Regions from separate parts of the Enterobacter sp. PL_is511 genome, predicted to be linked through region 2. Evidence: predicted binding sites of a transcription regulator. Region 2 holds the regulator's gene; each other region holds the start of a gene.

Region 1 (3,305 bases), on a different contig from region 2:
TCGGCTCAGACTTAGGACCAACCTGCATTTTCAGTTTTTCATCAACGCCGCCGTTGATTGCGTACAGCATGGTTTTCGCCAGGTTTGCACGCGCACCGAAGAACTGCATTTGTTTACCAACAACCATTGGGCTTACGCAGCAAGCGATAGCGTAATCGTCGTTGTTGAAGTCCGGACGCATCAGGTCATCGTTCTCGTACTGCAGAGAAGAGGTATCGATAGACACTTTAGCGGCGAATTTCTTGAAGTTCAGAGGCAGTTTTTCAGACCACAGAACGGTGATGTTTGGCTCCGGAGAAGGACCCATGGTGTACAGGGTGTTCAGGAAGCGGAAGCTGTTTTTGGTTACCAGAGTACGGCCGTCAACGCCCATACCGCCGATGGATTCAGTTGCCCAGATTGGGTCACCGGAGAACAGCTCATCGTATTCTGGAGTACGCAGGAAGCGAACCATACGCAGTTTCATGACCAGGTGGTCAATCATTTCCTGAGCGTCTTGCTCGGTGATTTTGCCTGCTTTGATATCACGTTCGATGTACGCATCCAGGAAGGTGGATACGCGACCGAAGGACATTGCTGCACCGTTCTGAGACTTAACTGCGGCCAGGTAGCCGAAGTAGGTCCACTGGATAGCTTCCTGAGCGTTGGTAGCAGGACCAGAGATATCGCAGCCATATTTAGCCGCCATCTCTTTGATCTGACCCAGCGCGCGGTGCTGTTCAGCGATTTCTTCACGCAGACGGATAGTCGCTTCCAGGTTTACGCCGTTTTCCAGATCGGACTGCAGAGACACGAACTGAGCGTATTTGTCTTTCATCAGGAAGTCGATACCGTACAGCGCAACGCGACGGTAGTCACCGATGATACGGCCACGGCCATACGCATCTGGCAGACCAGTCAGAACGCCAGATTTACGGCAGTTCAGAATGTCTTTGGTGTAAACATCGAATACACCCTGGTTGTGGGTTTTGCGGTATTCGGTGAAGATTTTTTTCAGCATTGGGTCCAGCTCGCGGTTATACGCTTTGCAGGAACCTTCAACCATTTTGATGCCACCGAACGGGATGATTGCGCGTTTCAGTGGTGCTTCAGTCTGCAGACCAACGATTTTCTCAAGGGCTTTGTTGATATAGCCAGCATCGTGAGAAGTGATGGTGGAAGCAACGGAGGTGTCAAAATCAACTGGCGCGTGAGTGCGGTTTTCCAGTTTAACGCCTTCCATTACGCTGTCCCACAGCTTGGTGGTCGCGTCAGTTGCGCCAGCCAGGAAGGATTCGTCACCTTCATACGGGGTATAGTTTTTCTGAATGAAGTCACGTACGTTTACTTCATTCTGCCAGTCACCTTTCGCAAAACCTTCCCAGGCTGTGGCTAACTTTTCATTAAGCTCGGACATGTAACACCTACCTTCTTAAGTGGATTTTTTATTTACTGCCTGAGAAAACCATCAATGATGATCGTCGCCACGCAGGTAAATGACCCAGTATGTCAACCCAACTAACAGACCCCCACCGATAATGTTCCCGATAGTGACAGGGATCAGGTTATCAGTAATGAAATTCATAATAGTCAGGTGAGAGAAACTTTCCGGGGATGAACCAACTGCGGTCCAGAACTCCGGGCTCGCAAAGTCGCGGATAACAATGCCCATTGGGATCATGAACATATTCGCGATACTGTGCTCAAAGCCGCTGGCAACGAACATCGCAACCGGCAGAACCATAATTAAGGCTTTGTCCATCAGGCTACGACCCGAGTAGCTCATCCATACAGCCAGGCAGACCATCAGGTTAGCGAGGATGCCGAGAGCAACGGCTTCGATAAATGTGTGGTGCATTTTGTGGTCGGCGGTTTGCAGGACGTTAAGGCCCCAGCCACCGTTGGCGGTCATGTACTCGCCAGAAAGCCACATCAACAAAACAAAGAGCAGACAGCCAACCAGGTTACCCACGTAGACGTTAAGCCAGTTACGTGCCAGCTGACCCCAGGTAATTCTTCCGCTGGCCTTGGCCACGACAATCAGCACCGTTGAGGTGAAGAGGTCGGCGCCGCAGATGACGCAGAGAATCAGACCCAGAGAGAAGCAAATGCCGCCAATCAGTTTGGCCATGCCGAAAGGCATTCCGGCTGTACCGGTGGTGGCGGTGATGTAGAAGACGAAAGCGATAGAGATGAACACACCAGCCGTGATCGCCAGATAGAACGTCTTCATCGGGTGTTTCGTTGCTTTATAGACACCCGCTTCTTCGGCAACTTTAGCCATTGCAGCGGGGAGTAAAAGATCAAAAGGGTTGTCAGCTTTCACACTAACTCTCTCTTTATTAAGTCGGCGACGAGATACTAACAAAGCATTATAGAAGAGAAATTGATATAGATCATATCTCGCCTGGCTTATAGGCCCGCAGTGCGTATGGTTTTACGACAAATGCGGAGTAAGTATTTGATTATCCGTATAAAAATAAATTTTAAAAGTTATGAAAAGAGTTGAATTTTTTCGTTCAGCCACCTCTGAAGCAGTTAATTAATATGGAGTATTAACCATAAAAAGTAACAGTAAAGCCCAGATCAATATTATTATATTTACCCGTATTTAACTTTATTATTACAATCAACAATCATTGCCGAAGAAAATAAAAAACGGGGCAATGAAATTGCCCCGTAATATAGCCCAGACGATTGAATACGCCTACTGCTGGTAATGTTATGTGCGCTTATTTTGACCAGTAAGCGGCTTTTGCTTTCTGCAGCTTTTCGTAGGCCTGCAGAAGTGACTGATGCGCCGGGAAGGCTTTCAGATCGCTATCAACAGCCTGCAGGCCATAGAACGGCGCTTCGCCGCTCAGGGCCGCGCTGGCTGCTTCTACGGCTTCAGCGCCGTACATACGCACGAAAGCATTCAGGTATTGCAGCGGTTCGCGATCCTCTTCCTGTGCAAGCAGCAGCAGGGTTTGCAGGCAGCGGTAATAATTGGTGCGCTCGGCAGAGAAGACCGACTGGTTGAATTCCATGGTCCACTCGGTCCAGGCCAGAGCCTGATCCAAATCGCCACCCGCCAGGGCCAGCATTGCTTTCAGCTCACCGATACGCAGGGTATACCAGCCGTTGTCTTTACCGGTCGCCAGACCCAGCAGTTCGCGTACGCGGGTGAAGTCATCGTGGCCTTCTTCGTCCAGTTGAGCGATCAGGTTCAGATAATCTTCTTTCTCCCATTCGCTGCCCGGCAGTGCCAGCAGCGTTTCGCGCAGGTGCGCGCCCATGCTGTTATTCGCCAGCCACAGATCTTCAGCAGGGTAGATGTCGGACAT
Region 2 (3,305 bases):
CGCCTGGTTGACCTTCATGCGCTGATACGCCAGCGGGGAGGGCTGCGGGTCGTCGCTCAGGATCAGGCGAATGGCCTGCTGGTCGGCTTCCAGCGCGTCGTGGGCGTTCTGCCTGAGCAGCCCGCTTTGCCACTGCGGCCACAGCCAGACCATGCCGCCAAAGGCAATCAGGCAGCCGATCAGGGTATCAATCAGCCTGGCGACAATAAACTGTTCGCCATTGAGCGTGAGCAGCTGCAGGGTGTATACCGCCGTCACCGTGAAGCCCACCATCGCCCAGCCGTAGTTTTTGCGGATAATCAGGTAGCTCACCAGCGTGATCGCCAGCATCCCTGCCAGGGTGTAGCCTTCCGGCACGTGGAAGTGCAGCGTCACGCCCGCAATGATCAGCCCGGCCATGGTGCCGCCCGCCCGATGCAGAATACGCACCCGCGTGGCGCCATAGCCGTTCTGGGTGACAAACAGCACGGTCATTAAGATCCAGTAGGGTTTCGGCAGATGCAGCGCCATGCCCATCAGGCTGGCGGTACTGAGCATCACGCTAATTCGTGCGGCGTTGCGCAGGGCGGACGATTTAAGCGACAGATAGCTCCTGAGCGCGGGCAATAACGGCAGGCGTTTTTGCTTATCCGCCATCAGATCGCGCGGATAGAGCGGGCGCTGGGTGCGTAGCACGCGGGCGATGCGGCTGAAGTGCCAGGCGGCAAACTGGCCGACCGGGTTATCCGGATGCTGACGGGCGATTTTCTCCAGCGCGCCCAGCTGTTTTTCCATGTTAAAGCGTGTGGGGTAGCGGTGGTAAAGAATATCGTCTGCCAGCACCCGCAGACGTGCCGAGACGGTCTGCGCGTTCCAGCGGATCACCGCTTCGGCGTGGCTGCGCTCGACCAGCTTTTGCACCTCCTGCGGATGGTGCAGGCTTACGGAGATATGCTCCTGCAGATCCAGGCCTACCTGGAAGGTGCGCAGCAGCCGTTTGTATTCGTGGTTCTTGTTGGCGGCGAGCATATGCAGCTGCTGATAGCACTGGCTTATCAGATCCACCACCTTCTGCTGGCGCGTCAGCAGGGGCGGTAAGGATTTTTCCGGATCGGTATGCTGGGTCAGCAGGGTGTATTTGGCTTCGCAGTAATCCGCAAGCTGCACATAGAGCAGGCTCAGGGATTCACGCAGCGGCTGCTCCCGCCACAGCCAGAACCAGAACCAGTTAAACAGGCCGTACCATAATGTCCCCAGGGCGTAGATCAGCAGCGGCTCCCACACCGGCATATTCCCGGCGAGGCTCAGCGTGAAAATGGCCGCAATCAGCGACGCGGGAAGCAGGCGGGCGTGCAGAGAACTGATTTCCGCCGTGACGCCGAGGGTCATCGCCAGCACGGTCAGGATCAGCGGCAGCGGAATATCACGAGCCAGTAAAAGCTGTACGGCGAGGCTACAGCCCGCAAACAGGCAGCCGCCGATAATCAGGCGTTTGAAAAAGCGCTTATGCGGCGTGTCCAGACCGGCGATGTTGCAGCAGGCAGGCACGAGGGAAAACAGCAGACCTTGCTGAAGATGTCCGAGGATCAGGCCTATGGCCACAGGAAGACACAACACCAGCGTTTGTCGCAGTGCGTAGTTAACTTCCGGGTGATAGATCAGCCTGCGCCACATGGGGAGTAGAGACAAAAACGGCGTGACACCTTGCGATGGCACGCCGTTTAAGCGGAATTAACGCGTTCCGTAAACCACGATGGTTTTACCGTGGGCAGAGATCAGGTTTTGATCTTCCAGCATTTTCAGGATACGGCCCACTGTTTCACGGGAGCAACCGACGATCTGACCAATTTCCTGACGGGTAATTTTAATTTGCATGCCGTCCGGGTGGGTCATAGCGTCTGGCTGTTTCGCCAGGTTCAGTAGGGTCTGTGCGATACGGCCTGTCACGTCCAGGAAGGCGAGGTTGCCCACTTTCTCTGAGGTGACCTGCAGACGGCGCGCCATCTGGGAAGAAAGACGCATCAGGATGTCAGGGTTAACCTGAATCAGCTGACGGAACTTCTTGTAAGAAATTTCAGCCACTTCACATGCTGTCTTTGCACGAACCCAGGCGCTACGTTCCTGGCCCTCTTCAAACAGGCCCAGTTCACCGATGAAATCGCCCTGGTTCAGATAAGAAAGGATCATCTCTTTCCCTTCTTCATCTTTGATCAGCACTGCCACCGAGCCTTTAACGATGTAATACAACGTTTCCGCTTTTTCACCCTGGTGAATCAGCGTGCTCTTTGATGGGTACTTATGAATGTGGCAATGAGACAAGAACCATTCGAGAGTCGGGTCTGTTTGCGGTTTGCCAAGCACCATGCGCTGTTATCCTCTGTTATAAGCTGTCACCAGAGTCATCAGATGCATCCGGACTCTGGGGTTGCAATCGAATTCTTACCCATACCCTGGGAAGTCGGCTACCGTAACGTTTCGCAGCCAGTAAAGTTTGATGTCCTCTGCATACATGTGTAACGTCAATGTATTACTGTAGCATCCAGAGTGTTTTAGCATAGCTTTCGCCGCGTGTCTCCTGGTGTCTCGCTTCAGCATGATGCAGGTCGCCTTCCATTGCGAGAAATGTAACGCACGCGTAATCTGTCACCAAAAATGCAACGTTGGAGTTTAAGAATATGCAAGCGCGCGTGAAATGGGTTGAAGGTTTAACGTTCCTGGGCGAGTCCGCGTCAGGACACCAGATTTTGATGGACGGTAACTCCGGCGATAAAGCGCCAAGCCCAATGGAAATGGTGCTGATGGCGGCAGGGGGATGCAGCGCCATTGACGTGGTGTCGATTCTGCAAAAAGGTCGTCATGACGTGACGGATTGTGAGGTTAAACTCACGTCAGAACGTCGCGAAGAGGCGCCACGCCTGTTCACCCATATTAATCTGCACTTTGTGGTCACCGGTAAAGAGTTGAAGGACGCAGCGGTCTCGCGTGCGGTGGATCTGTCTGCGGAGAAGTACTGCTCTGTGGCGTTAATGCTGGAGAAAGCGGTAAAAATCACGCATTCGTATGAAGTGATCGAGGCTTAATTATTGGGGCATCGTGCGTGTTGATGCCCTCACCCTAACCCTCTCCCACAGGGAGAGGGAACATGTTCACGCGATCTGCTTCCCTTCCATCAGTCGCTCCACCAGCGGCGTCATGATGAGCTCCATCGCCAGCCCCATTTTTCCGCCCGGCACGACTAACGTATTCATGTGCGAAATAAACGAGCCCTGCAGCATGGCCAGTAGCCAGGGGTAATCAATGCCTTCGAGATTGCGGAAATGGATCAC
Region 3 (3,305 bases), on a different contig from region 2:
TTCTCTGCAAGCTGGGCGAAAGCAGCTTGAAAACGTGGGTGCATGGCGTTTGCCTCATAAAGGTTAATGGATCGGTAGTTTACGGAGCCGTCAGGGCTTTATATGTGATCCGCTTCTCATTATGTATGCAACTTATGAAATCAAAATGAAATTTGCGCGACGCATCGCAAATTTTAGCCCATCACCGCCAGAATCAGCGGGAAAATGAATGGGGCCAGCAGGGAGGTAATAATCCCGCAGATCACCAGCGCCAGGGAGCTAAACGCCCCTTCCTGATAATCCAGCTCCGCGCAGCGGGCCGTGCCCAGCGCGTGGGAGGCGGTGCCCATCGACAGCCCCCGTGCCGCTTTAGTATGAATACGCATCGCGTTCAGCAGGGTGTGGCCAAACACCGCGCCTAGAATACCGACGAAAATGACGCACATCGCGCTGATGGCCGGAATACCGCCGAGGCTGCCCCCAACCGCCATCGCGATAGGCGTGGTCACCGATTTTGGCAGAATAGAGGCGGCAATCTGCGGCGAGGCACCCATCATCAGCGCCACCGACGTACCGGTGATCATCGCCACCAGGCTCCCGACAAAACAGATGGTAATGATGGATTTCCAGCGGGCGCGGATCTGGTGCAGTTGCTCATATAAAGGAAAGGCGAGCGCCACGACGGCGGGCTGCAGCAGGTCGTTTAAGATTTTGCTGCCGGCAAAGTAGCGTTCGTAAGGAATGCCGGTGAGCAGCAGGAACGGAATAATCACCACCATCGCCACCAGCAGCGGGTTCAGCAACGGCATTTTGAAACGCGCGGCAAGCTTACGTGCGGCGAAAAAGACTGCAAGGGTGAGCGGCAGGGACCACCAGATATTGTCCATCATTTTTTTGTTTTCTCCCCAATCACGTTACGTTCGCCATGCACCAGATGTGAACTCCAGCTCACCACCAGGAAAACCACCAGCGTACTGACCGCGCAGGAGACCACAATCGGGCCGAACTGGGCTTTGAGCAAATCAAAATACTGCATGACCCCGACGCCGATAGGCACGAAAAGCAGCGCCATATAGCGAATAAGGACGAAGCAGCCGGGGTTGACCCACTTTGCGGGCAGGATTTGCAGCGCCAGCAACACGAAGAGGATCAGCATGCCGATAATGCTGCCGGGGATGGTGATGGGCAGCAGCGACGCGATGAAAATCCCGGCATACAGGCAGGCGTAAATCAGGACGAATGCGCGCAGATATTGCCAGATAATGTTCAATGATTTGCTCATGGTGATAGTCCTTGCTGAAACGCATTCATCATACAATTAAACCTAAAAATGTGCCATGGATCACATCATGAATTTTGAGCATACCAGACATTCCGGAATGGAACGCCGAGCTTTCCACACACATACAGAGCAGATACTATAGCGCGTCTTTTTTCACAGGTACTGCTATGCGTGTTTTACTGGCCCCAATGGAAGGCGTGCTCGACTCCCTCGTGCGCGAGCTTCTGACCGAGGTGAACGATTACGATCTCTGCGTGACGGAGTTTCTGCGCGTGGTCGATATGTTGTTGCCGGTAAAATCCTTCTTCCGCCTGTGCCCCGAGCTGCACAACCAGAGCCGGACCTCTTCCGGCACGCTGGTGCGTATTCAGCTGCTCGGCCAGTATCCCGAATGGCTGGCGGAAAACGCCGCCCGCGCGGTTGAGCTGGGCTCTTACGGGGTGGATCTCAACTGCGGCTGCCCGTCGAAGCTGGTCAACGGCAGCGGCGGCGGGGCGACCTTGCTGAAAGATCCTGAGCTGATTTATCGCGGCGCGAAAGCCATGCGTGAGGCCGTGCCTTCGCATTTGCCGGTGACGGTTAAGGTGCGCCTGGGGTGGGACAGCGACGCGCGGCAGTTTGAAATCGCCGATGCGGTGCAGCAGGCCGGGGCCACCGAGCTGGTGGTGCATGGCCGTACCAAAGAAGATGGCTACAAAGCCGATCGCATTAACTGGCAGGCGATCGGTGAGATCCGCAAACGCCTCACCATTCCGGTGATCGCCAACGGCGAAATCTGGGACTACGAGAGCGCGCAGGCCTGTCTGCAGGCCACCGGCTGCGATGCGGTCATGATTGGCCGCGGCGCACTGAATGTGCCGAACCTCAGCCGGGTGGTGAAATATAACGAACCGCGGATGCCGTGGGCAGACGTCGTCACGCTGCTGCAAAAATACAGTCGTCTGGAAAAGCAGGGGGACACCGGTTTGTATCACGTCGCGCGAATTAAGCAGTGGCTGAGTTATTTACGTAAAGAGTACGATGAAGCGCTGGGGTTATTTCAGGAGATTCGTACATTACAGACGTCCTCTGATATTGCACGGGTTATTCAGTCAAAGTAATTTATTCATTTGGTGAATAATTTTCTGATTATGTAAATGTATAACAATTTACGGATTGCCACGCATTACTAAAAAAATAAATAGTATCAAGCGTATTTTTCGCCTTTATTTTTTGAGTATATGGCGTAATGAAACGTTCTCTTATTTTATCTCTGAGTGTCCCCTTTGCATTAATTCTGGCAGCCTGCGCACCTGAACATTCCACCGTCTCTCCGCTAAATACACAACCGGCCGCCAAGTCTGTGAATACCTCATTGCATTATACCGACTGGCCGAAAAATGCGTGGTGGAAGGCGTATAACGATCCCCAGCTTAACGGGCTTATTGCGAAAGCATTAAGCGATGCGCCGGATATGCAGATTGCCCGTCAGCGGATTACGCTTGCCGAAGCCCAGGCAAAAGCCACTATGGCTGCCGACGGCCCGCAAATTGATTTTTCCGCCGATGCGGAACGTCAGAAAATGTCCGCCGAAGGGCTGATGGGACCCTTTGCCATTACCGACCCGGCGGCAGGGACCACCGGGCCGTGGTACACCAACGGCACCTTTGGCCTGACCGCAGGCTGGGATCTCGATCTGTGGGGTAAAAATCGCGCGCAGGTCGAAGCCCGGATTGGCAAAGTGAATGCGCAAAAAGCGGAGCTGGAGCAGACCCGTCAGCTGCTGGCCAGCAGCGTGGCGCGGCTTTACTGGGAATGGCAAACGCAGGCCGCCGTGGGGGAGGTTCTCGCGCAGATCAAACATGAGCAGGACAATATTATCGGTGCCGATCGCGAGCTGTACCAGCACGGCATCACCTCCTCCGTGGAGGGTGTCGAAACGGATATCAACGCCAGCAAAACCGAAGAGCAGCTGGCCGAGGTCAACGGGAAGATGAAAGCCATAGAGGCGCGTCTGGTCGCGCTGACGAACTCCTCCTCCGTGAAGCTAACGCGGCACGCCTTG
Region 4 (3,305 bases), on a different contig from region 2:
TCGCTCCAGTAAGGGATCAGCATGCTGTGGGCAGATCCGGTAACCGGATCTTCGGGCACCCCTTCGCCCGGGCAGAAAAAGCGGCTGACGAAGTCATATTTATCGCCCGGCGCCGTCACGCAGATCATTTTATCCAGCGGGAGCATTGCCCCAATATCCGGCGTTAACGCTTCTACCTGCTGCTGGCTCTCCAGCACCACCAGGTAATCACGTCCAACTCGCACCTCTTTTGCCTCTGTGATGCCCAGGCCGCTAAACAACAGCGCAGGTGGGTTCTCGACCACCTCCGTTGACCACGCGGGGAAGTTCAGCGTCAGCCAGTCGCCGCTGCGTTTAACCGTCAGCTCGCCCACGAAGCGCGTGGTGAAGGTGATTTCAGTGTGCGGATAGTCAAGGTATTCGAAAATAACGTGCGAGGCGGCAAGCGTGGCATGGCCGCACAGGTTAATTTCATCCAGCGTGGTAAACCAGCGCAGCTCAAACCCACCGTCGGTACGGACGAAAAAGGCGGTCTCAGACTGGTTATGCTGCTGCGCCATTTTGAGCAGCGTCTCGTCCGGCAGCCACTCTTCCAGAGGACATACCGCTGCGGCGTTGCCACCAAAGGTTTTGTCGCTGAAGGCATCCACCAGATAAAAATCAATTTCCTGCATTGTCTCTTCCTCTCTTGTTATGGCTATTTAGCGCAGAAAAACTGTGCCTTTCAGATAAAGTGTGGCCTGTCCGCTCATCAGCACCCGCGAGCCTTTCAGCTCACAGCGCACATCGCCACCACGCGCTGAAACCTGACGGGCAAACATCGTCGTTTTGCCCAGCTTTTCGCTCCAGTACGGGATCAGCATCGTGTGCGCGGAGCCGGTGACCGGGTCCTCCGGGACGGAAACGCCCGGTGAGAAAAAGCGGCTGACAAAATCGTATTCCCCCTCACCTCGCGCCGTCACGCTCACCTTATGCTCGCCCGGCGTCATCGCCGAAAAGTGTGGCGCGAGGGCCTCGACCTGCTGGCGATTTTCAAGAACGATGACCCATGCGCGCCCTTTCCGGGCTTCAACGTAGCGGCTAATACCCAGCGCCGAGAGCATCTCAGGCGGGGGCGTCTCTTCATGGGTTGGACATGCCGGGAAGTCCAGCGTCATCCACTCCCCCTCCCGGCTGACCGTCAGGCGGCCAGAGGCGGTTTCAAAGTGGATCCGCGAATCCGGGTAATCCAGCTCGGTAAACAGCACGTGCGCGGCGGCCAGCGTAGCGTGGCCGCAGAGATTGACTTCGGTGAGCGTGGTAAACCAGCGGAGCTCAATGCCCCCTTTACTGCAGACGAAAAAAGCCGTTTCCGACTGATTATGCTGCTGCGCCATTTTCAGTAAGGTCTCATCGGGCAACCACGCTTTCAGCGGGCAAACGGCTGCCGGGTTGCCGCCGAACGAGGTATCGCTGAACGCATCTACCAGATAAAAATCAATCTCCTGCATTGTCTTACCGCCTGTTTTTATTATGTTGTTCTTTTATATTCAATGAAAACAGCGTTCCCGGCTACCGCTTTTATAAGGTAAATATTGAGATCTGCATCACATAATGGTTGAGTTTTCGCCGTTTGACGTTTTAAGATCGTCTCCTCTTCTTTTCAGCAACGAATCTCCGACATCCCTATGACAACGAACACAGTTTCCCGCAGGGTTGCGTGGCTACGCGTGGTCACGCTGGCCATTGCCGCGTTTATTTTTAATACCACAGAATTTGTTCCGGTTGGGCTGTTGTCTGACATCGCTGAAAGTTTCCAGATGGAAACGGCTCAGGTGGGCATTATGTTGACCATCTACGCCTGGGTAGTGGCGCTGATGTCCCTGCCGTTTATGCTGCTGACCAGCCAGATGGAGCGGCGCAGGCTGCTGATCGGTCTGTTTGTCTTGTTCATTGCGAGCCACGTGCTGTCATTTATTGCGTGGAATTTTACGGTGCTGGTCATGAGCCGCATCGGCATCGCCTTTGCCCATGCGGTGTTCTGGTCGATCACCGCGTCGCTGGCGATTCGCCTGGCGCCGGCAGGGAAACGCGCGCAGGCGCTGAGCCTGATTGCTACCGGTACCGCACTGGCGATGGTGCTGGGTCTGCCGATTGGCCGCATCGTGGGGCAATACTTCGGCTGGCGTACGACCTTCTTCGCCATCGGTATGGGTGCGCTGGTTACGCTGGTATGTCTGATTAAACTGCTGCCCGCGCTGCCGAGCGAACATTCCGGCTCGCTGAAAAGCCTGCCGCTGCTGATGCGTCGCCCGGCGCTGCTGAGTATCTACCTGCTGACCGTCATTGTGGTGACGGCCCATTACACGGCGTATAGCTACATTGAACCGTTTGTGCAGGTGGTGGCGGGCTTTAGCGCCAACTTTGCCACCGTCTTACTGTTGATCCTCGGCGGCGCGGGCATTATTGGCAGCGTGCTGTTTGGCAAGCTGGGTAACCGGCACGCCTCCTTACTGGTGAGCAGCGCCATCGGCCTGCTGCTGGCCTGCCTGCTGCTGCTGATGCCCGCCGCGGGCAGTGAAAGCCATCTGGCGATCCTCAGCCTGTTCTGGGGCGTAGCGATCATGATTATTGGTCTGGGCATGCAGGTGAAAGTGCTGGCCCTGGCGCCGGATGCAACGGACGTTGCCATGTCGCTGTTCTCCGGGATTTTCAATCTGGGGATTGGCGCGGGCGCGCTGGTGGGAAATCAGGTCATACTGCACGTGTCGATGTCGGCGATTGGCTATCTGGGGGCTATTCCGGCCCTGGTGGCGCTTGTCTGGTCGGTGCTCATATTCCGTAAATGGCCGGTGGCGCTGGAGGAACAGGGGCAGCACGGGTGAGGGGTGTTGGTGCCGGGTGGCGGCTTCGCCTTACCCGGCCTACAAAACCCGTAGGCCCGTGCAAGCGAAGCGCCGCCGGGCAAGACATCAATGATAGGTCTTAATAATTTCCAGCACGCCGTTAATAATAAACTGCACGCCCATACAGACCAGTAAGAAGCCCATCAGGCGGGAAATCGCCTCGATACCGCCCTTGCCTACCCAGCGCATAATGGCGCCAGAGCTGCGCAGCGACACCCACACGATAAGACCGATAATCGCAAAAATCAGCGGTGGCGCTACCGTCAGCACCCAGTCCGGGAAGGTTGCGCTGTCACGCACCGTCGACGCGGAGCTGATGATCATCGCTATGGTACCCGGCCCCGCCGTGCTCGGCATGGCTATCGGCACAAAGGCGATATTGGCACTCGGTTCGGTTTCCAGCTCTTCCGATTTGCTGGCCGCTTCCGGCGACTCATGCGC

What was found. Region 2 encodes CRP, which controls carbon source genes, mostly activating them, when cyclic AMP is high. Its sites were predicted from a motif close to ATGTGANNNNNNTCACAT; they were not measured.
Region 1: a site for CRP is predicted at 2,364-2,381, ahead of focA (formate transporter FocA). Genes of this name have one in related genera too.
Region 3: a site for CRP is predicted at 1,310-1,327, ahead of AC0TN7_RS00615 (CidA/LrgA family protein). Genes of this name have one in related genera too.
Region 4: a site for CRP is predicted at 1,554-1,571, ahead of AC0TN7_RS22710 (sugar transporter). Genes of this name have one in related genera too.

What each region holds. Positions count from the first base shown of each region.
Region 1 is NZ_JBVPGP010000024.1:660,065-663,369, forward strand. Features, by position in the region: gene pflB (formate C-acetyltransferase) at 1-1,396, opposite strand, end outside; gene focA (formate transporter FocA) at 1,448-2,305, opposite strand; gene ycaO (30S ribosomal protein S12 methylthiotransferase accessory factor YcaO) at 2,712-3,305, opposite strand, start outside.
Region 2 is NZ_JBVPGP010000014.1:147,697-151,001, forward strand. Features, by position in the region: gene AC0TN7_RS02640 (YccS/YhfK family putative transporter) at 1-1,653, opposite strand, end outside; gene crp (cAMP-activated global transcriptional regulator CRP) at 1,711-2,343, opposite strand; gene AC0TN7_RS02650 (OsmC family protein) at 2,655-3,059, shown strand; gene AC0TN7_RS02655 (phosphoribulokinase) at 3,126-3,305, opposite strand, start outside.
Region 3 is NZ_JBVPGP010000011.1:1,648-4,952, reverse strand. Features, by position in the region: gene cdd (cytidine deaminase) at 1-44, opposite strand, end outside; gene AC0TN7_RS00620 (CidB/LrgB family autolysis modulator) at 174-869, opposite strand; gene AC0TN7_RS00615 (CidA/LrgA family protein) at 866-1,261, opposite strand; gene dusC (tRNA dihydrouridine(16) synthase DusC) at 1,429-2,361, shown strand; gene mdtQ (multidrug resistance outer membrane protein MdtQ) at 2,490-3,305, shown strand, end outside.
Region 4 is NZ_JBVPGP010000024.1:1,490,413-1,493,717, reverse strand. Features, by position in the region: gene AC0TN7_RS22720 (PhzF family phenazine biosynthesis protein) at 1-653, opposite strand, end outside; gene AC0TN7_RS22715 (PhzF family phenazine biosynthesis protein) at 681-1,469, opposite strand; gene AC0TN7_RS22710 (sugar transporter) at 1,647-2,843, shown strand; gene AC0TN7_RS22705 (MarC family NAAT transporter) at 2,931-3,305, opposite strand, start outside.